Regions from separate parts of the Pedobacter sp. SL55 genome, predicted to be linked through region 2. Evidence: riboswitches for the same ligand, from Rfam matches in the RefSeq annotation. Region 2 holds a riboswitch; the other holds the start of a gene.
What was found. Region 2 has a riboswitch for S-adenosylmethionine ahead of OVA16_RS16590 (O-acetylhomoserine aminocarboxypropyltransferase/cysteine synthase family protein). Riboswitches for the same ligand answer to the same signal wherever they lie in the genome.
Positions count from the first base shown of each region.

Region 1 (11,867 bases), 2.1 Mb from region 2:
ATTTCTGACGGGCTTCTTCAACATCATCATCCAAAAACTCAACTATACCTTTTACTAATGAATGAGATAAACGCTCTTCAACGGTTCCTTGTCGCCAAGCCTCGTCTTTAACAACAACTTTTCCTTTATTTTTTACTGTTTCTGCAAACTCAACCAAACGTTCAGTTGCATCATCTCTACGGTTTAACAATACATCTTCTACACGCTCTAAAAGTTCAGGTGCAATTTCTTGATAAACTTCTAGCATCCCCGCATTTACAATTCCCATGTCCAAACCAGCGTGGATAGCATGGTACAAAAATGCCGAGTGCATGGCTTCACGCACTACATTATTTCCTCTGAAAGAGAATGAAATATTGGAAACCCCGCCGCTTACTTTAGCGTGAGGTAAGTTTTGTTTAATCCAACGGGTAGCCTCAATAAAATCTACCGCATAATTATTGTGCTCTTCTAAACCCGTAGCTACGGTCAAGATGTTAGGATCAAAGATGATATCCTGTGGGGGAAATCCAATCTCGTTCACTAGGATATTATAACTACGACTACAGATTTCTACTCTACGTTCGTAATTATCAGCCTGACCTTGCTCATCAAAAGCCATTACCACTACCGCAGCCCCGTAACGCATAATTTTACGTGCATTGGTTTTAAAAATTTCTTCGCCTTCTTTTAAGGATATCGAGTTAACGATGCCTTTTCCCTGCAAACATTTTAAACCCGCTTCAATTACCGTCCATTTAGAACTATCGACCATGATAGGCAATTTGGCAATATCAGGTTCCGAAGCAATTAAATTCAGGAATTTGGTCATTGCCGCTTCACTGTCAATCATCCCCTCATCCATGTTTACATCGATGATTTGCGCACCGCCTTCTACTTGTTGCAAGGCAACAGCTAAAGCAGCTTCATAATCTCCGCCTAAAATTAATTTAGAGAATTTCGGCGAACCTGTGATGTTGGTACGCTCTCCCACATTCACAAAAATACTTTCCGGAGTAATGGTTACGGGCTCTAAACCACTTAAGCGTAAATACGGAGCAATGGTTGGAATTTTTCTTGGTTGTGCCGCCGCTGCTTTTTTGGCGATGCAGCCAATATGGTCTGGCGTAGTACCGCAGCAACCACCCACAATATTTACAAAACCAGAGGTGATAAAATCATCTACTAAATGCGCCGTTTCATGAGGCATTTCATCGTAAGCGCCGAACTCGTTAGGTAAACCCGCATTTGGATAAGCAGAAACGTAACAATTGGCTTTTGCCGCCAATTCCTCAATGTGCGGACGCATTTCTTTCGCTCCTAAAGCACAGTTAAAACCAATACTTAAGGGATTGGCGTGTGCTACAGAGTTTAAGAATGCTTCTGCCGTTTGACCAGATAAAGTTCTTCCCGAAGCATCAGTAATGGTTCCCGAAATCATGATTTCGAGCGGCCCCTCCCTAAATCCCTCCCCTAAGGGGCGGGACTTGAGTTCCTCCTCATATTGTTTAATGGCTGCAATGGCTACTTTTGCATTTAAAGTATCAAATATGGTTTCAATCAATAGCACATCCGAGCCACCATCTACCAAACCTCTAATCTGCTCATAGTAGGCATCAAAAAGTTCATCGTAAGAAATGGCTCTAAAACCCGGATCGTTTACATCTGGAGATAATGAAAGCGTACGGTTGGTTGGGCCAATGGCACCAGCCACAAAACATTTCCTATCGGGATGCTTTGCCATAAACTCCAAGGCTGCTTCTTTGGCAATTCTCGCCCCTTCGTAACTCAACTCATAGCTCAGCTCTTCCATTTGGTAATCTGCCATTGAAATACGTTGCGTACTGAAGGTATTGGTTTCGATGATATCGGCCCCTGCTGCTAAATATTCGGTATGAATAGCTTTGATAATATCAGGGCGGGTAATGTTCAACAAATCGTTGTTCCCCTTTACATCACAGGGATGATTAGCAAAACGCTCGCCTCTAAAATCTTCTTCGGTTAGGGTGTAACGCTGTATCATGGTACCCATGGCACCATCTATAATTAAAATACGTTTTTCTAGTTCTTCTCTAATGCTACTCATTCAGTATTGCGTATAGAGATTTGCGTATAGAGACATATCGCAATACGCAATACGCTTTACTCAAATCTATTAGCTTACTCTAAAAGTATTGGAATTGGCCTTCCCTTAAACTTATCTTCTCTCGCCACTGCTGAGATTAGAAATTAGCACCTTGTTGGCACAGGTTGCTAAGACTTCGTTGGGTCTATTCCCTCCATCTTTCTTAATAAGCAATGCAAAGGTGCAACATCCGCTTATCATTTCCAAAAATATCAGTGTCACAACCAAATAAAATTACAAAGGCCACGCAAAATTGCATGGCCTTCGATATAAAATTTTGTTTAAGCGGATTATCTTCTGTCTCCGAACACTCTCAATAAAGAAAGAAATAAATTGATAAATGTAATGTAAAGTGATAAAGCGCCCATCAAAGCTAGCTTTTTGCTATCAGCTAAGGCAATTTCGTTTCCATTCTCATCTAAACCTTCGCCTATTCTTTTAATTTCTTGTACTTTGTAAGCTGTTAAAGCAGTAAAAATGGCAATACCTACAAAGCCCAAAATATAGCCTAAAGTATCGCTACCAATAAACATATTGATAATGCTTACCACCACTAGACCAATTACACCAGCCATTAAGATAGGACCAAATTTACTTAAGTCTACATCAGTAGTGTAGCCCATAATTGCCATAACTGCAAAAATGATAGCTGCTGCAGCAAAACATATCGCAATAGAAGCTGCTGTGTAGATTAATAGAACAAAGCCCAACATCACGCCAGTTAAAATAGAGTAAAGCAAGAAAATACCTACTAACGCTGGGTAAGAAAGTCTTTGCATTGCTGCCCCCATTAGCATTACTAAGCCAAGTGGTGCAAATATGGCGATGTAACCAAGTACTGTAAAACCTCTCTCGCTTACCAATTGAGATAATATTCCTGGAGAATTTACTAATCCAAAAGCTGCAACACTTGATACGGCAAGAGCCACAAACATCCATAAGAAAACGTTAGCGAAGAATTTTTTAGCAACTGATTTCTCTTGTACAAAAACTGAATCGTTCTGATATTGATAATTTTGTTGTTCCATCATTAATTTAAATTGGTTAACGGATAAAAATACAATTTTAGTTTAACCTTTTGATCAAAAGTTCTTCAACTTTTTTGTAAAATTGAAGTGGCTTAAGCTTGCGCCAGTGCAAATCATCTAGTTCTCCACCAAAGTTGATGTAATAATCGATACTATTTTCACGGAACTCGCGGATTACATGCTCATTGAAATTGATGCCTGCAATCCAACCATCTTCTACATCCTGAAACCACTCTTCGTAATAGCTATCGTCTGAAGCATGGAAGTTTAAAACGTTCTCTCCAATTAGGATAAATTTATTCAGTCCTTCGTCAACCATCAACTCTAAAATCTCCCTTTTTAACATCATGATATCATTGTTGATGGTATCATTCCATTCGCCCATTAGCTCTATAATGGCATACTGCCTATCATAATCGGCGTAGAGCACTTTAATGTAAAGGGTGTTAGAGCCAAAGGTATCCCATTGGGGATGAATGAGATAGTTATAAAGCTGTTTATCGTAGTAAAATTCTGAATACTCTGTATTGTAAAACGGCGAACGCTCATCCTCAGCGGCAATGTAGTCGTCTCTCCACTGATAATATGGTTCTATTTCATGCATGATACAAATTTACGATTTTAGAATTACGATTTTAGATTTCTACACCCAATAATCGTAATTCTAAAATCGTAATTCGTAAATCTATTTGCTTGCTTCTACAGCCTTACGTACGCTTCCGTATTTGATTAGCAATTCTGCGGCTTGTTCTTGGCCAATGTTTAATTCTTCCATTACCATGTGGGTACCTCTATCTACCAATTTATGGTTAGTTAATTGCATATCCACCATTTTATTTCCTTTCACACGCCCTAACTGGATCATTACCGTGGTGCTCAACATATTTAACACCAATTTTTGCGCAGTTCCAGATTTCATACGTGTAGATCCCGTTAAAAACTCAGGGCCTACTACCACTTCTACTGGATAATCAGACTCGGCAACTATTGGGCCGCCTTGGTTACAAATGATACAACCTGTTAGCACGCCATGTTTACGGGCAGTATTTAAGCCCCCAACTACATAAGGCGTAGTACCCGATGCCGCCAAACCAATCAAGCTGTCTTTTTCGCTAATCTCGTACTCTTGCAAATCTTTCCAGGCCTGCTCGGCATCATCTTCGGCAAATTCTACTGCTTTACGAATGGCTGTATCGCCACCCGCTATGATACCCACCACCCAGTCAAAAGGTACACCAAAGGTTGGCGGACACTCAGAGGCATCTACCACACCTAAACGACCACTTGTGCCAGCACCAATATAAAACAACCTCCCGCCCGTCTTCATTCTTTCTGCTACTGCTGTAGCCAATTTTTCTATTTGAGGCAATGCTTTTTCTACAGCCAGAGGAACTAATTTATCCTCATTATTAATGCCTGTCAAAATCTCCATTACCGACATCTTATCGATATCCTTGTAGTTAGACTCTTGTTCGGTTACTCTTTTCATTTATATTTTTACTAGCGTGTTCGTCTCACAAATTTGCACATTACCGCAATTTCTTGCAAGAGTTTTCAAATATCGGCAATAATTATTAAAAAACTAAATTGTTGATTAGACGTTTTCCTAAATAAGACACATATTTTCATAACTTTGTTGCATCCAAAACTGATGAAAAAAAATACCCGTACCAACTTATTGATTGCGTTAGCTTATTGCGTAACGTTAATTGGTGGCATGTATTTGGGTTACAAACTCTTACAAAACCAAGGCTTCAAGGTACAAGATGATATGAGGTATGCCAATACCGAAGAAGCAAAGGTGGAAGACATCATCCATATCATTAAAAAAAAATATGTTGATGATATTAATGCCGACAGCTTAAAGCATTTGCCGATAGACAGTCTTTTACACCAGCTCGATCCGCACAGTGCCTATTTACCTCCCACCGAAGCTTTTGAACTATCTGAAACCTTAGAAGGCAATTTTGAAGGTGTAGGTGTAGAATATTACATCTTAAACGACACTTTGTTGGTTACCAATGTGGTTAAAGACGGGCCAGCTTTTTTAAGCGGCATTAAACAAGGTGATAAAATTTTGAAAGTAGACACCACCGTGGTAAGCGGCAGAATGCTACCTCGCTCTGCAATGATGGGTAGAATTAAGGGAAAAAAAGGCACTACAGTGCAATTAACGGTGCTTCATCCCGGCAATACAAACCCGGTTACACTAAATGTGAAACGTGGAAAAGTTGAAGTAAGCAGTATTGATGCCGCTTATATGCTTAACCAAGAAACAGCTTACATTAGAATTAGCAAGTTTGGCGCAACAACAGATACCGATTTTACTACTGCTGTTAAAAATCTTAAAGCAAAAGGTATGAAAAAAATGGTTTTAGATTTAAGAGATAACGGTGGCGGATATTTAACCGCCGCAACCTCTTTAGCTAACCAATTTTTGCCAGAGAATAAACTAATTGTTTACACCAAAGGCAAGCACGACCCACGTACAGATTATTTCACTACTGGCGGCGGAGAGTTTGAACAAGGCAAACTAGCTGTTCTAATTAATGAAAACTCTGCATCTGCTAGTGAGATTTTTGCGGGTGCTATACAAGATTTAAACAGAGGCGTTATTATTGGCCGCCGCTCTTTTGGTAAAGGTTTGGTACAAGAACAATTTGCTTTTGAAGATGGCTCGGCACTTAACCTAACCATTGCCCGTTACTACACCCCATTAGGCAGAAGTATTCAAAAATCTTATAAAAAAGGCTACAAAGCCTATCAGCGAGAAATTGAAGAAAGACTAAACACCGGCGAACTTACCGCAGAATCCAACAAGGCTGATAGCCTAATGAACAACATGCCTTATATTACCAAAGATGGAAAAAAAGTTTTTGCTGGCGGCGGCATACAGCCAGATATCTATGTAAAACTAGACACACTTGGCTACAACAAATTTTACGCTAGCTTATTACAAAAAAATATTTTTGTAGATTTTGTTTTTGAAACTTTAGCCGATAGATATACCCAAGAATATTTGAACAGAGCAGTTGCTGTTTTCAATATTTCGGATAAAGATTATGTTGACTTTTTGAAGTACGCGGAAAGTAAAAAAATTGTTATCGATACCAAGCAGCTTATTCAAGCTAAACCATTGATCTACAAAAACCTGAAACTAATGCTTTACAAATACTACTTGGGCGACAATGGTTACTACAAAGCACATAACCAAAGCGACCCAATGATTAAGCAGGCTTTAGGCTACCTGGCAGCTTCCAATTAGTTGATTTTATTAGCCTTTAGCCAATTTTTTAAACGCTCAAACCAATCGTCTGCGGTAGTTTTATTGTTAAGGCCAAAGCCATGCCCACCTGCTTGGTAAACATGCAACTCGGCAGCCACGTTATTTTTTACCAAAGCCTCATTGTATCTTAAACTATTTTGAACTGGCACAGATTTATCGTTGTTAGCGTGTACTAAAAAAGCCGGAGGTGTTTGTGCAGTTACCTGTCGTTCCGAAGAAAAATATTTCCTTTGTTCTTCTGTAGGTGCCTCGCCAAGTAAATTCTTTACAGAGCCACCATGCGTATACTGACCAAAGGTAATTACCGGATAAATCAAGATAGAAAAGCTAGGGCGTAAGCTGATATTTTCTTGGTTTTCGATTTTCATATCGGCAAAGTGGGTACTGGCGGTAGAAGCCAAATGGCCACCCGCAGAAAAGCCCATAATGCCTACCCTGTTTACATCTATCCCCCAAACTGAGGCATTTTTTCTAACTAAGTAAATCGCTTGCAAAGCATCTTGCAGCGGGCCAGTGCTTTTATCTTTCATAATTAAATCGCTAGGCAAACGATATTTTAATACAAAAGCGGTTACGCCAATTTCCTGAAATTTCTTAGCAACATCATGTCCTTCTTTATCTATGGCCAAAATGCCATAACCACCGCCTGGGCAAATAATTACCGCAGCGCCACTTGGTTTTGCTGGCTGATATACGTACAATTGGGGTTTAGCAACCATACTTACCCTTACCACTTTATCTTCGCGAGTGGTGGTTTCTTCCACATAATCTATCGGTGTAGGCTTGGCTCCCGGAATAACGCCTCCATATAAAGAAATTGCCTGTTGAGCATTAGCACTCATAATTGCAAATAAAAGAAAAGTTAATAGTCTTAAAGCTTTATATTGTTTCATTGCTCAATTCTTGTATTGTTGTTGCCAAATCCTAAAAATCAGTATTTTATTGCTATTATCAAACTATTTCTAAAAACTAACACCTAATTCCTAATGCCTAGTACCTAACCACAATCTTAAAACTCCATCAAATACGCCTTTAAAAACTCGTTGATATCGCCGTTTAGCACCGCATCAGGGTTAGAGGTTTGGTAATTGGTTCTATGATCTTTTACACGCCTATCATCTAGCACATAACTTCTAATTTGCGAGCCCCATTCAATCTTCATCTTACTACCTTCAATGGCCGCCGTAGCTTCCATGCGTTTGCGCATTTCAATTTCATACAATTGCGATTTCAATAAACGAATAGCATTTTCTTTATTCTGCAACTGCGATCGCGACTCTTGGTTTTTAATGATAATACCTGATGGCTTGTGATACAAACGCACCGCCGTTTCTACTTTATTTACGTTCTGGCCACCAGCACCGCCAGCCCTAAAAGTTTCAAATTCTATATCAGCAGGGTTAACATCTATCGTAATAGTATCATCTACCAACGGATAAACATACACCGAAGCAAAAGAAGTATGACGACGGGCATTCGAATCGAATGGAGAAATACGCACCAAACGGTGTACACCATTTTCGCCTTTCAGGTAACCGTAAGCAAATTCGCCAGTAATCTCCAAAGTAACGGTTTTTACCCCAGCAACCTCCCCTTCCTGATAATCTTGCTCGCTAACTTTGTAGCCATTCTTTTCTGCCCACATCAAATACATTCGCATGAGCATACTTGCCCAGTCGCAGCTTTCGGTACCACCGGCACCAGCAGTAATTTGCAAAACCGCATTCAGTTGGTCTTCCTTGCTGCTCAACATATTTTTCAGTTCCAGCTCTTCTACCAGCTTTAATGCCAATGTAAACTGTTCCTCTACTTCCTCTTCTGTAGCATCGCCACTTTGTTGAAAATCATAGAGCACTGCCGTATCTTCATAAGCCGCATTAGCCTGTGCAAAACCTTCTGTCCATTTCTTTTTACTACTAATTTGAGCCAAAACTTGTTCGGCTTTTTTCGGATTATCCCAAAAGTTAGGGTCGAGTGTAATTTTTTCTTCCTCGCCTATTTGGTATAAAAGCTCATCAACGTCAAAGATACCCCCTCAGAGAAACTAATCTATCTCTTAAATCTTGCAACTGTTCTTTAGTCATAAAGGCAAATATACGTTAATAAGGCATAAGCGAAAAGGGTTAAGGAGTTAGTAGCGGCAAACAGCCTTGTTTATTTAGATGATAAAAACAAAAGTCTATATTCGATCATCGTAAGCATGCCAAACAACCTAATTAAACTAGCTTATAAACTTTTATGGATTTTGTTCGTTCTTATCATCATAGCATTAAATTGATAAAACAATAGAGAGATGAATAGCTTAAAAATATTATACACCGCAGTATTGGCTTTAATTTCAATTCAGGCTGTTGCCCAAACCGATAAAGCTACTACAGCTAAAATTGTGGAAGCTAAAACCTACACTTTTGTAGCCAGAAGTGCCACACCTTTAAATGTGCAAGATATCAGCGCTGTAATGAGCCGTATGCCTGGAGCTATGCAAGGCGGCACCATTAACCTCAACGAAACTTATTACGAAGTAAAAGTTACACCCGATAGTGTAATTGCATTTTTACCCTATTACGGCAGGTCTTTTACGGCACCAATTGGCCAAAATGAGGGTGGCGTAAAGTTCACTTCAAAGAAATTTGAGTACAAGAGTAAAAAGGGCAAAAAACGTGGTTGGGATATCCTTATCCAAACTATTGATGCCAAAGAAAACTATCGTTTGGCTTTAAATATTGGCGATGAAGGCTATGCCACTTTATCGTTAAACAGCAATGCAAAGCAATCTATTACCTACCAAGGCTACTTAAAAGAAAATGAAGTAAAAAAAGATTAGTTGCCCCAACAACAAGTTTAGCTAAGCAGCTTACTTTTTACTGGCTTTTTCTTTTTTAGAAGAGCCACATTTTTCCTTCTTGGCAATTTCAGTCCCGCTTTCTCTTCAAGTCCGCACTCGTTTTACTCGCTTGCGGGCTTTACGTTCAATCGGGTCTAATTAACGAAAGCCTATGCTAAAGCTTTGTCAATCTTATCAGCATATCTCATATTAAGATTGACAAAGTTAATTAGGGCAGTCCGCTGTTCCCCTCTTCGGAGTGTGCAACTCCGAAGTCTTATCGTCGGGTCTGTGGCCCGAGCATACATCAAATCATAAAACGGATTAAAAATCCGATGATACGGGTTCGACATTTGTAATGTCTAACAGCAAAAATGTAAAAAAGAGACTTTAGCCAAAATGCAGTTGATGTGGCTAAAGCCTTAATACATTGTTCCTAATCCGTTGGCTAAAGCCAAACGGGAATAAAAATATACCCTTCTGTTAGCTAAGATTAAAATTATTCGAAAGCTAAATTACTTCTCGCTCAATTTAATCTCGAACAAATTAGGCCATTTTTTTCCCGTTACGAACAAACGCTTTCCTGCGGCATCGTAAGCAATGCCATTTAACACATTGTTACTGATCTCGTAATCGTCCTTAAAAAAGTTTTTAGGCACTAATTTACCCAAATCTACCTCTGCTTCCACAGCGCCGGTTTTAAGATCAATCACTACAATTCTGTTGGCACCATACACATTGGCGTATAATTTCCCATCAATATATTCCAATTCATTCAGTTGCTCAACAGCACCTTTGTTGTCGTACACTTCAATAAAACCTTCTTCCTTAAAAGTGGTTGCATTCATGAGCCAGATTTTGTTGCTGCCATCGCTACGTAGCAATTGTTTACCATTGTAGGTTAAGCCCCAGCCTTCTCTGCTACTTTGATACGAAAAAGTTGTTTTTTCTTCTAAAGTGGTTGCATCGTAAACCAAGCCTACATTTTCTTGCCAAGTAAGCACCACAATCTGGTTGCCCACTTTTACCGAGCCTTCGCCAAAATACTCAGGTTTTAATGAAACAGATTTTATCGCCTTGCCAGTTTTAAGGTCTACATATTTTAATTGCGATTGCCCCTTTCTACCAGTGCTCTCCAATAGTTTTCCATCTACAAAACTCAAACCCTGGGTGTAAGAAGAAGTGTCATGCGGAAAAGTATTGATCAAAGTGTATTTCAACTTCAAAGGTTTCTTATCTGTTGTAAGGATAATGTTATTGGTAATGGTATCTGTTTGACTTCCGCTTTTTACAATTGCGGTAAGCATTCTGTAACCCAAAGGGAGGTTTTGCGTATCTAAGGTTACAAAATCTCTACTCGTTTTTTCGGCAAACTGCTTTCCATCTATTAAATAACTGATATTTTGTATCTCAATTTTCTCTGGAATATCTAATTCTATTTTTACAGGTTTACCGCTGTTAAAGCTTTGGCCCTGCAAAGGATCTTTAAATGTAATGTAGCTACCAACCTTGTTATTACAAGCAAACTGAAATAAAGTGGCAGACAATAAAATGTAAGCAATAATTTTACGCATAAGGCCAAAAAGCATCCTCTATATGAGTGATTTTAAATTGTTTATCTTTAGTAACTAACACTGCCACAATATCAAACCTAATTTCTCCGTGGTAATCCATAATCTCGATGTAGGCTCTTGCCGCCAGTTCCAATTGACGTTGTTTTGCGGCACTTACAAAGTCTTGGGGCATACCAAAAGCTACCGAGCTGCGTGTTTTAACTTCGATAAAGATAAGGGTATTTGATTTAAGCGCAACTATATCAACTTCAGATTTACCATAAGTCCAATTTTCATCTAAAATTTCGTAGCCTTGTTGCTCCAAGAAGCGAACCGCTGCCTTTTCACCAGCTTTGCCTGTATCGTTGTGAATAGCCATACTTTGAAATGATTGAATGAGAAAATTTTGAATGATAGAATAAGCAAAAAAGCAAATTAAATCTAATCTAGCTATTTAATCATTTACTCATTCAAAATTCAATCATTATTTCACAATTACCGAACCTAAAAATTTAGAGATGGTACGCTCCACGTTTTTAACCTGCGCATAACGTCCCATTAAAATATCTTGATTGGTTGCGTCTGTTTCTTCTTTAATCTGATTCATTAAATCGGTAAGCATCCTGTCTACCTTTCGCTTTTTAAGATGATAAAGTCCGCCAATGCTGCTCCTTTTATATTTTGGCTTTCGTCTTTTACGTAAATCTGGTGCTTGTTTAACCAATTTTCGCTTAAACTATATGGCGAAGTGCTTAAAGTAATAGCCAAGGTTGCAATTTCGCCATCCTCACTCATCAAAAACTGATTAATAGTTGGCAACTGTCCGTTTTCAACTTCCGCAGTATAATAGTCAACTATACGCTTGCATAAAGCGTTTTCAAAAGTCACGTCGCCTAAATTTTGAATAATAAATGAACCCACGTGCATTTCACCAACCTGCTCAAAAGTTACTAGCTCGTGCCCGAAAGTTAGTAGCAACCGCACAATTTCCTGCTCTTGCAAAATATCTGTACTTATTTGTTGGGTAGCTACTTCTGTCGCTTCGGCTGGTCCATCTTCAGCAAACAAATCA
Region 1 is NZ_CP113059.1:1,650,096-1,661,962, reverse strand. Features, by position in the region: gene metH (methionine synthase) at 1-2,065, opposite strand, end outside; SAM riboswitch class I at 2,174-2,277, opposite strand; gene OVA16_RS07575 (Bax inhibitor-1 family protein) at 2,395-3,135, opposite strand; gene OVA16_RS07570 (hypothetical protein) at 3,170-3,736, opposite strand; gene murQ (N-acetylmuramic acid 6-phosphate etherase) at 3,818-4,621, opposite strand; gene OVA16_RS07560 (S41 family peptidase) at 4,784-6,397, shown strand; gene OVA16_RS07555 (alpha/beta hydrolase) at 6,394-7,311, opposite strand; one part of gene prfB (peptide chain release factor 2) at 7,428-8,441, opposite strand; one part of gene prfB (peptide chain release factor 2) at 8,443-8,502, opposite strand; gene OVA16_RS07545 (DUF4251 domain-containing protein) at 8,712-9,242, shown strand; gene OVA16_RS07540 (glutaminyl-peptide cyclotransferase) at 9,758-10,816, opposite strand; gene OVA16_RS07535 (YraN family protein) at 10,809-11,174, opposite strand; gene OVA16_RS20045 (hypothetical protein) at 11,280-11,402, opposite strand; gene dnaG (DNA primase) at 11,423-11,867, opposite strand, start outside.
Region 1: another riboswitch for S-adenosylmethionine. It lies ahead of metH (methionine synthase); the one in region 2 lies ahead of OVA16_RS16590 (O-acetylhomoserine aminocarboxypropyltransferase/cysteine synthase family protein).

Region 2 (11,867 bases):
AAAATAAGCCTGTTACCGTACGTTGTAAAGTTAAAATCATTAAATTATGTCGACAACAGCAATAAACTTTTATATAATAGTGGAAATTGATGGTAGAGAAAGCCAACTTAAAGTTGTACAATTAGAAACCACAGATGGCGTTCCTTATTACTCGTGCAAACACAAGGAAATCGAAATTACACAGCTACGAAACGAAACCTATGGCAAATGGGAACAACTTTGGGGCAATTTAGATGACAAAACAATACAAGATTTAGGTTCTAAAATAGAAGAAAAAATTATGCCACCTTAGGCTAAAATTAATTACCCACTATCTTATCGAGCATTTGACTGGCACCTGCCATGGCCAGTTGCTCTTCTTCTTGGTGTTTATTATAAATAATAACCCTCAGCAGGTTTACTATTTTCTGTTTATCATAGAGTAAAGCTTGTGCCAATAAAGAAGTATATGTTGTAATTTGGTATTGCTGTAATTGTTGCAGGCCTACAATTAAACCCGCATCTCGTATAAAACTATTTCTAGGAGTAACATCTATGATATCGTAACACTCTTCAACTAAAACCTCTATATCTTTATTGCTCTGCTCTACTTTTGAAGCACCTAGTATACTAAAAATAATTTCTAGGCGCTGAACGTGTGCTTTTCCTTCTTTTTCAAATTTATTTAACATTGCTAACAGATCTTCACAACCTATCGCCAAACGCAGAATTGGCAATAGTGCAAGCCATTGTTTTTCGGCATTATATGCCTGCTGCAAATTGTTTATCATAGATTTAATTTTAAAATCTTTTTCATCGCTAGAAGTATCAATGTGAGTTACATTAACCATAAAAACAAATTAAATTCTAAAAATAAACACCTATAGATAATGTAATACAACTAATACCCTATTGAAGATTAATTTACAGCAGTACACTTGCAACTTATATTTTACGCATAAACACACCTTTTATTATTTATAATCTAAAGTATGTAGCGAAATAAACAATTTATTTTCAATAGTGTTTTTGAGATGTGAATATTGCTGAACTTACATCAAAAGTGTATATCAAAGATACATACCTATATTAACCCTTTTTCTGGTCATGAAGAATTACAAAACAACAAATTAACTACGTTAGAGATTGTTGCTACCGAAGTAAAAATTACGTTCAGCAGGTAACACCCCAAACCCTACCTTACTTAATTCACTAAATCGTAATTCTACCGCCAGTTACTGGTAATACCGCACCCGAGATAAAACTTGCATCAGCGGATGCTAGAAACAAAAACGCTGGCGCTATTTCAACTGGTTGCCCTGGACGCTCCATTGCCGTGTTTTTACCAAAATTTTCAACGTTGAATTTTGTAGCTGGAATTAATGGTGTCCATACAGGGCCTGGTGCAACAGCATTTACCCTAATTCCTTTATCTTGCTTTAAAAGTATCTGACTTAAGTTTGCGGTTAAGTTAACTACTGCACTTTTAGTGGCAGAGTATGGTAATAAATCTTCTGAGGGATCAAAAGCGACAACAGAAGTAGTATTAATGATGCTACTTCCTTTTGGCATGTGAGGAACTGCTGCCTTACATAAATAAAATAGGGCATTTACGTTGGTATCAAACGTCAAATTCCATTCGTAAGTGGGAATATCCTCTATCGATTTTCTACTGATATGAAAAGCAGCATTATTGATAAGTACATCTATATGCCCGAACTCTGCCACAGCATTATCTACAATTGCCTTACAGTGCTTTTCACTTGTAATGTCGCCTTTCATCAGCATTGCTTTTCTTCCTGCTTTTCTAACAAACGAAGCCGTATCTTCGGCATCTTCATCTTCTTCATCCGAAAGATAGCTGATCAATACATCGGCACCTTCTCTAGCAAACGCAATGGCTACTGCCTTTCCTATACCAGAATCTCCGCCAGTAACAATAACTTTTCTATCCTTAAATCTACCATAGCCTACATAACTTTCCTCTCCATGATCGGCCTTTGGCTCCATTTTATTTTCAGTGCCCGGATAATCCTGGTATGGTGTATCAAATGGCGGTGCAGAAAACATCTTTTTTGGATCTATATTTTGCTCCATAATATCTTTTACTTAATCATATAATGAAACGATTGAAAAGAATAAAAGTTCAGTAGATTTAGCTTTTTGGCATTAATACTGATTATCCATACGTATTTATCCAGCAATAAAAAAGCCGTAAACAAAACTGCTTACGGCTTACATTGAAATTTAATAAGATTTTAGTTTACTGCTTTTACGAAGTTCATTACAACGTAAGCGGTTTTACCACTGTATTCTATCGGAGATTTGATCATCATTGTACTTTCATCAGCACCAGCCAATACTAAACGATAACCTTCGATTATATTTCTAGCCTTTTCACCTTCGTATAATTTTTTAAATTGGAAAGTTTCATCAGCTGTGCTTACCGACCAAAAAATATTTTGTGTTTTAGCAGAACAACTTGCGCTAGCAGGTAAGCTATAGCTACCATTTCCGCTGTTGGTTAACCTCCAAATACTACCAACAAAACATTTATAAGAGCTTTCTCCTAAAAATGATCTTACTGCCACATCAGGAATACCTTCGAAAGTAATGTTGTTCAACATCCAGTTACCTGTAACATTACCTCTCCTAACGGCAGGCGCCCCTGTTGTAGTTTTTGGAGAACAACTTTCTAACACCATTAACGATGCAGAGAATAAAGCAATAGCTAAAATTAATTTTTTCATCTGTTTTTGATTTTTTTATTGAAGTAGGTTAAACCTCTACATTGAATATAATTTTTGTGAACTCTTCACATAAATCTTGCCAAAAATAGAGTATTTCGGCTATTTCATTTACATTTGTTTAATTACCAATTAAATTAAATCTTATGAAGCCTGAAACTAATGCTATACATGCCTCTAACCTAGTTAAAGCCAGTACAGGAGACGTTACTTCTCCCATTCATTTGTCTACCACTTATTTTAGAGGCGAAGATGGTGGCTATCCGGGTGGTCACATGTATAGTAGAGTAAGCAATCCAAATCGTTCTGCCTTAGAAAAAATAATTACTGTTTTAGAGGGCGGTGCCGATACTTGTGCGTTTTCGTCGGGCAATACTGCCGGCATGGCCATTTTCCAAGCCCTAAAACCTGGTAGTCATATTATTGCACCAGACGACATGTATTGGGGCTTTAAAAAGCAATTGCTGACCATTTTTGCAGATACCTTAACTTTCGATTTTGTTGATTTAACAGTAGTTGAAGAAGTTGAAAACTATGTAAAAGCAAATACAGCATTGCTTTGGGTAGAAACCCCTTCCAATCCACTTTTAAAGATTTGCGACATCGAAGCATTGGGGAAAATTGCGAAAAAACATCAACTGATATTTGCCGTGGATAGTACTTTTGCCTCGCCAATTTTGCAAAACCCTATTGCCTTAGGCGCTGATATTGTGATGCATTCTACTACCAAATACATTGGCGGACACAGTGATGTTTTAGGTGGTTCTTTAACTTTTGCGGTTAAAAATGAGTTTTTTGAGAAGATTAAAAACATTCAAGAAACTGGAGGCGCTGTGCCTTCGCCATTCGATTGCTTCTTATTGCTACGAAGTATTAAAACTTTAGCTTACCGTATTAAAGGGCACTGCGAAAATGCAGAGAAATTGGCCAGTTACTTAAATCATCATCCTAAAGTAGAAGCGGTTTTTTATCCTGGCTTAGCTTCTCATCCGCAGCATGAAATTGTAAAGAAACAAATGCGTGGTTTTGGCGGTATGCTTTCTATTTTAACCAAAGGCGATGCCGATTTTGCCAGAAAAGTAGTGAATAGTGTTAAAGTTTTTAGTCAGGCAACGAGCTTAGGCGGTGTAGAAAGCTTAATTGAGCACCGTGCTTCTGTAGAAGGACCGACTAGCAAAACCCCACAAAATTTAATTCGTATTTCGGTAGGTTTAGAGCATATTGATGACTTAATTGCAGATTTGGAGCAAGCGTTAGGGAGTTAAAAGTTGAAAGTCAAAAGTTAAAAGCAGTATTGTGCATAAAAGGAATCCCGTAAATTGCGAGGCACGAAGCAATCTTACTAAGATATACGAACATCCTAAACATATCGTGATGCCAACTTGATTGGACATCGTAATGCCTTTTACCCAAACAAATCGCTACTCAAATACCGATCTCCCCTATCGCAAGCAATAAAAACAATCAAGCCGCTTTCCAATTCTTCGGCTAGTTGCAAGGCACAATGCAATGCACCGCCACTGCTCATACCAGCAAAAATACCTTCTTTCCTAGCTAAAGTCCTAGCAGCTAAGGTTGCATCTTGCTGAGAAACATCCATAATTCTGTCTACTCTTTCAGGCTCATAAATCTTTGGTAAATATTCAATTGGCCATCTACGAATACCTGGAATGGATGATTCTTCTGTCGGTTGGCAACCTACAATCTGAATATCCGTATTTTGCTCTTTCAAATATCTTGAATTTCCCATGATACTACCTGTAGTACCCATGCTACTCACAAAATGAGTAATCTTACCTTGGGTTTCTTCCCAAATTTCTGGACCTGTAGTTTTATAATGCGCCAAGTAATTATCAGGATTGGCAAATTGGTTCAGCAAAAAATAACCAGGCTGTGTTCCCTTTTCTTCTGCATAATCTCTACAAACTTCAATATTTTCTAACAAAGTAACTTTAGCGCCAAAAGCTTCCATGGTTAAGGTGCGTTCTCTGGTAGAACTTGCTGGCATTACCAACTCAATCTCAATTCCGTAAATGGATGCAATCATGGCTAAGGCAATCCCTGTGTTTCCACTGGTTGCTTCAATCAGCTTGGTGTTTTTATCTACATCGCCTCTTTCCATCGCACTACGGATCATGTTCAATGCAGCCCTGTCTTTCACACTTCCACCTGGATTATTTCCTTCAAGCTTAGCGTAAATTTTGACGTTGGGATTGGTATTCAGATATCTAATTTCCGCCAGTGGCGTATTGCCGATGCAATCTATAATGGTTTTCATATTTTTATAATTTCACAGATTAAGAGATTTCACAGATGTGATTATCATTTATTACAGTCTAACCATCAACTGCTCTTCTCCTTAATTTTAACCTCTGCCTGATGGTAAACTGTAGAACCTTCTGGAACACTCTTCGTTAACCAAACATTCCCACCAATTACACTATGGTCTCCAATAAAGGTTTCGCCACCCAAAATGGTTGCACCAGAGTAAATAATTACATGGTTGCCAATAGTTGGGTGTCTTTTGATGTTTCGTTGTTCTTTATCTACACTTAACGCTCCCAAAGTAACGCCTTGATACAATTTAACGTGGTTGCCAATTACCGTACTTTCTCCAATTACCAATCCCGTACCGTGGTCAATATATAAATATTCGCCAATTTCTGCTGCCGGATGAATATCAATTCCAGTTGTGGTATGTGCATATTCGGTAATGATACGCGGAATATGTGGCACCTCTAACAAGTGCAATTCATGCGCAAAGCGATACATCGCCACCGCAAAAAAACCAGGATAGCAGCGAATGATCTCGAACTCACTTTGTGCCGCCGGATCTCCATCTACCAACGCCATTAAATCTGTATTTAATTTTCGGTAAATCTCTGGCAAATTTTTAAAGAAAGTATCCGCAGTTCCTTTGCTAAACGTTTTATCAGGCGATTTTGTAGATTTCAATATCAACTGGAGCTCTTCTTTCAATTCGAAAAAAATACCTTTTAATACCTCTTGATTATAATTGGAGGATGCTCCTCTTTCAGGAAAAATCAAATTTAATAACGATTGAGCCCAATTTGCAATAGTCTGATTGGAAGGCACAACCTGTTGCTGGTTTTGGCGTTGGATAATGCTATTTAGGAATGCTGTATTCAAAATCTAAAAATATATAGTAAGTCTACAAAGTTAGTATTTTATTCATTCAAGAATACTCCGATATATCATTCAAGTATCTTTTTAGTCACAGATGCACAGATAACTTCTATTTACAGGTATTTAATGTAAACCGATTATCTGTGTATCTGTGGTTAACCAAACAAAAAATTAATTGAAAATCAAGCATTTAATTATTTTTCAGAATTTTATTTTGTATTAAAATAAAAAACACCCTATATTTGAAACATTATTTGGAACACCAAGTAAAAGTCAATTACCTAACGGTGTTGATTTATAAAGAAGTGGCGAGAGACAGGCTCACAGACCCACTGGCAACCCTCAAAAAGAGAAGGTGCCAATTCCTGACCAAATTGCATGGTGCATTTTGGAGATATAAATTAATAAGATGAAACTAATTAATTCTATTTCAAGAAACACGTTTCCCGAGCAGGTCGGCAAAACTTCTATTATTGGCAATTGCTGCAGTATGCAATTGATGATGTGTATGTGCATTCGCATGTACTAAAATCAAAAATCTTCCACTTGTAATTTTCTCGCAATTAGGAAGGTCCCGCTGAAACGGGATACGCCCCACTGACGTACCTTAACAGGTTCAACATTTAAACATTTCAACCTTAACTTTAAAACTTAAAAACCATGTCTCAACATAAATTCGAAACACTACAAATACACGCTGGACAAGAAGTAGACCCAACAACTGGCTCGAGAGCAGTGCCTATTTACCAAACTACCTCATACGGTTTTAAAAATTCTGAACATGGCGCTAACCTATTCGCTCTAAAAGAATTTGGGAACATCTACACCCGTATCATGAACCCTACTACCGATGTATTTGAAAAACGTATTGCAGCTTTAGAAGGCGGTGTAGCAGCTTTAGCAGTTGCTTCTGGCCAAGCGGCACAGTTCATCTCTTTAAACAACATCCTACAAGCCGGCGATAATTTCGTTTCTTCTAGTCACTTATACGGCGGTTCTTACAACCAATTCAAAGTTGCTTTTAAACGTTTGGGCATCGGCGTAAAATTTGCTGATGGCGATAACCCATCTGATTTTGAAGCTAAAATTGACGAAAATACGAAGGCTATTTATTTAGAAACTATCGGTAATCCATCTTTCAGCATTATTGATTTTGAACAGATTGCCGCTATTGCTAAAAAGCACGATTTACCTTTAATTGTAGACAATACATTTGGCGCCGCGGTTATTTATTCCGTCCTATTGAGCACGGCGCTAACGTAGTGGTACAATCTGCTACCAAATGGATTGGCGGCCACGGTACAAGCATTGGTGGAGTAATTGTTGATGGTGGCAATTACAACTGGGGCAATGGCAAATTCGCTGCTTTTACAGAACCTGCTGAGGGTTACCACGGCTTAGTTTTTAACGATGTGTTTGGTCAAAATGGTCCTTTCGGCAATATTCAATTCATCATTAGAGCTCGTGTAGAAGGTTTAAGAGATTTTGGAGCTTCACAATCACCTTTCAATTCTTTCTTGTTATTGCAAGGTTTAGAAACACTTTCGTTAAGAGTGCAGCGCCACGTAGAAAACGCATTAGCTTTGGCTAAATGGTTAGAAAACCATCCGGCAGTTGCCAAAGTAAACTACCCCGGCTTAGAAAGCAGTCCATATCACGCCAATGCGAAGAAATATTTATCTAACGGCTTTGGTGCGGTATTAAGTTTCGAGCTAAAAGGAAGTAAAGAAAATGCAATAAAATTAGTGGATAGCCTAAAACTGGTAAGTCATTTAGCTAATGTAGGTGATGCCAAAACGCTAATTATTCAGCCTGCGGCAACTACACATCAGCAATTATCTGAAGCAGAACAATTAGCCGCTGGTGTTACGCCAAACCTACTCAGAGTATCGGTTGGTATTGAACATATCGATGATATTAAAGCAGATTTTGAACAAGCACTTTCAGTTATCAGTTAACAGTTTTCAGTCAGCAACCTTACACTTCCGATAGCTATCGGAACCAACTTTTAAACATGTCTAACACCTATAAATATCCAAAAATATTCAAGCTAGAAAGCGGAAAAAAACTTCGCAATCTGGAAATTGCATATCACACTTACGGCACCTTAAATGCAAAGAAAGACAATGTAATTTGGGCTTGCCATGCGCTAACGGCAAATGCCGATGTATTAGATTGGTGGAAAGGATTGTTCGGCACCAAAGATTTGTTCAATCCAGAAGAGCATTTTATTGTGTGTGCAAATGTTTTGGGTTCTAACTATGGTACAACCAACCCATTAAGCGTAAACCCAGTAACTGGCCAGCCTTATTATTTGGCTTTTCCTGAGTTTACCATTAGAGATTTGGCGGCAATCCATCAAATATTAGCAGATCATTTAGGTATTAAAACGGTAAAGACTTTAATTGGTGGTTCGTTGGGTGGCCAGCAGGCTTTGGAATGGTCTATTACAGGTAAAACTGAAATCGAGAACTTGATTTTAGTAGCTACCAACGCAGCTCACTCGCCTTGGGGAATTGCCTTTAACGAAAGTCAGCGTTTGGCCATTGCTACCGACAGAACTTTCTTCGCTAACAAACCTGATGGTGGTTTAAAGGGACTTAAAACTGCAAGAAGCATCGCTTTGCTTTCGTACCGAACCTACGAAGCTTACAACGAAACGCAGCTAGAAAGCGTAAACGATAAAGTGACCGATTTCAGAGCCTCATCTTACCAAAACTATCAGGGCGAAAAATTGTGTAAACGCTTTAATGCCTACAGCTATTGGTATTTAAGCAAAGCGATGGATAGCCATAACGTTGGCCGCGGTAGAAAAAGCATAGCTGATGCCTTGAAATTGGTAAAAGCGAATACACTTGTTGTAGGTATTGAGAACGATGTGCTCTTCCCTATTACCGAACAACAGTTTTTAGCCAACAACATTACCGATGCACAATTTGCCAGCATTAAATGCGCTTACGGCCACGACGGATTTTTAATAGAAACAGATAAGTTAACGAACATCATTGGCACGTTCTTGAAAGAAAATGCCGCAAAAAACAAGAAAGTAATAAAGTTAAATAGAACAGCATAGCGAAGAATGCTGAGCGTTTGGGGTTAAGCGTTTGCCAAAATGTCGCAAAACGCAAAACGCCAAACTCAATACCATAAAACATGAGCAAGAAACTTAAAATAGGATTATTTGGATTTGGCGTAGTTGGCCAAGGGCTACACGATATCATAAAGGCACAAAACCTAAATCTAGAAATTGTTAAAATAGCCATCAAAAACCCTGAAAAACGCAGAACCTTAGATGCGCATCTTTTCACAACCTCACATGATGAAATTTTAGACAATCCCGAAATCAACACCATTGTAGAGTTAATTGACGATGCCGATGCGGCTTATACAATCACCAAAAAAGCATTGAGCAATGGAAAAAACGTAGTATCGGCCAATAAAAAAATGATTGCTACCCATTTAGAAGAGTTGGTAAAGCTGCAAGAAGAACACGGCACTTCGCTGCTATATGAAGGCGCTGTTTGCGGCAGTATCCCAATCATCAGAAACTTAGAAGAATATTACGACAATGAATTGCTACACGGCATCAGCGGCATCTTTAACGGTTCTTCTAACTACATTTTATCGAAGATATTTAACGAAGGCGCTAGTTACGAAGCTGCTTTAAAAGAAGCACAGGATTTAGGTTTTGCAGAAACTAACCCTATTTTAGATGTGGGTGGTTACGATCCTAAGTTCAAATTAACCATTGCTACAGCACACGCTTATGGCCTATTCTTAAATCCAGATAAGATTTTGAACATTGGTATCCAAAATTTAAGCGATGCTGATATCCAATACGCAAAAGAAAAAAACTACAAAATTAAATTGGTGCCAACTACTAGAAAAATCAGCACCAAACAGGTAATTACGTTTGTATTACCAAAGTTTGTAAAAAGCGACGATTTCTTGTACAACGTAGAAAACGAATACAATGGGGTAACGGTGCAAGCTGCTTTTGCCGATAAACAATTCTTCTTTGGTAAAGGAGCTGGAGGCCACCCTACTGGTGCTGCTGTACTTTCGGATATTGCTGCATTGCGTTACGATTATCGTTACGAATACAAAAAATACAAACAACAAAATGGCTTAATCCATACAGATAAAGTTAGCTTGGAAGTTTACTTACGTTACCAACACGAATACACGGTAGAGAAACTACAAATCGAAAATATTTCGGAGCGTTTTTCACGTAACGACTACAAATATGTAATTGGCAGCGTAAGCCTGAAAAGTCTTTTAGAAAACAAAGATATTTTGGTAAACAAAGATGTTTTTATTGCCCAAACTGGCCGAATTAGCTATAGCGAACAAGATATTAAAGCTATAGCCGAAGAAGGAGAATTAGTAAATTAAATTTTTATATTGTTTTGTTTTGATGGTAAAATGCCCAGATGGATGTCTGGGCATTTACTTTTAAGGCCTTTTTTATTGAGCCACAGATGCACAGATATTTTTATTTTCATTCTATCCTGCATCATTTTGTCTATAGTTTTTTTGAAGAGCACTAGCATTGCTACTATTTACCGAAAGTCTGGCTGTTCGTTACAACTCCTCTCCCGATATAAAATCGGGATGTGGGGTTTCCACTACTATCCAGTCTATTTAACCTAATTTTTTGTTCCAATTTAAGTTAGATTGTAATACGTTGAAAACACCCCGGTCTTCGACCACCCCTCTGAAAGAGGGGATTGGCGTGATGAAAATTCCCCTCTTTTAGAGGGGTGCCCAACGGGCGGGGTGTTTTTTTGACTTGACTTTAGTGCACAGTGTTTACTTAATTAAACCTGATAGTAGCGAGCACGTATCCCGATTTTATCGGGAGAAGTAAAGCGAATAGGACTACAACTTCCGATAGAATACCGACATTCATTTTCTAAAAACAAAAAATCCCGACAAAAAAATTCATCGGGATAGATTTATATCATTCAAATAGAAGTCTAGTTAAGAAATTTCTCTGTTGATGTCCCAATTTTCTAAATAATCTGCCACTCGGCGTACAAAAGAACCACCTAACGAACCATCAACCACTCTATGGTCATAAGAAAGCGAAAGGAACATCATGTGTCTAATGGCAATTACATCGCCGTGTTCGGTTTCTAAAACTGCTGGTTTCTTTTTAATGGCACCAACTGCTAAAATAGCTACTTGTGGCTGGTTAATAATTGGCGTACCCATTACATTACCAAAAGAACCCACATTAGTTAAGGTAAAAGTTCCATTTTGGGTTTCGTCTGGCTTAAGTTTAGAAATACGAGCTCTGTTAGCCAAATCATTTACCGCTTTGGTTAAACCTACGATATTCAATTGATCAGCATTTTTAATTACCGGCACAATTAAATTACCGGAAGGCAATGCCGCCGCCATACCGATATTGATATCTTTCTTTTTGATGATTTGCGTTCCGTTCACAGAAACGTTAATCATAGGAAAGTCTTTAATTGCTTTAGCTACTGCTTCAACAAAGATTGGCGTGAAGGTAATCTTCTCATTTTCACGTTGCTCAAAAGTCTTTTTCACCTTATTCCGCCAAAGCACCAAATTAGTTACATCTGCCTCTACAAACGAAGTTACGTGTGGAGAAGTTTGCTTACTCATTACCATGTGATCGGCAATCAGTTTACGCATTCTGTCCATCTCCATAATTTCATCGCCACCGCTTACACTAGCAGCTATTGGAGCGGGTTGAGCAGCTTTCTCTTGCACAGGTGTCTCTACAACAGATCTTGCCTGCGCTAAAGTATCGCCAATTCTAGAAGTAGAGCCTCCCTTTTTAGCTTGTATATGGTTCAGTAAGTCTTCTTTGGTTAAACGGCCATCGGCTCCAGAACCTTTAATACTATCTAGTTCTTCGATAGACAAACCTTCTTCTTTGGCAATATTTTTTACCAAAGGCGAATAAAACCTGTCCGAAGATTTAAAATCTACATTTGCTTGAGGTGCTCTATCTGTAGT
Region 2 is NZ_CP113059.1:3,703,457-3,715,323, forward strand. Features, by position in the region: gene OVA16_RS16555 (hypothetical protein) at 47-292, shown strand; gene OVA16_RS16560 (DUF892 family protein) at 300-830, opposite strand; gene OVA16_RS16565 (SDR family oxidoreductase) at 1,192-2,076, opposite strand; gene OVA16_RS16570 (lipocalin family protein) at 2,238-2,729, opposite strand; gene OVA16_RS16575 (trans-sulfuration enzyme family protein) at 2,873-3,991, shown strand; gene cysM (cysteine synthase CysM) at 4,132-5,004, opposite strand; gene OVA16_RS16585 (serine O-acetyltransferase) at 5,070-5,876, opposite strand; SAM riboswitch class I at 6,166-6,276, shown strand; partial or broken gene OVA16_RS16590 (O-acetylhomoserine aminocarboxypropyltransferase/cysteine synthase family protein) at 6,534-7,831, shown strand; gene OVA16_RS16595 (homoserine O-acetyltransferase family protein) at 7,888-8,946, shown strand; gene OVA16_RS16600 (homoserine dehydrogenase) at 9,027-10,268, shown strand; gene OVA16_RS16605 (dihydrolipoamide acetyltransferase family protein) at 10,857-11,867, opposite strand, start outside.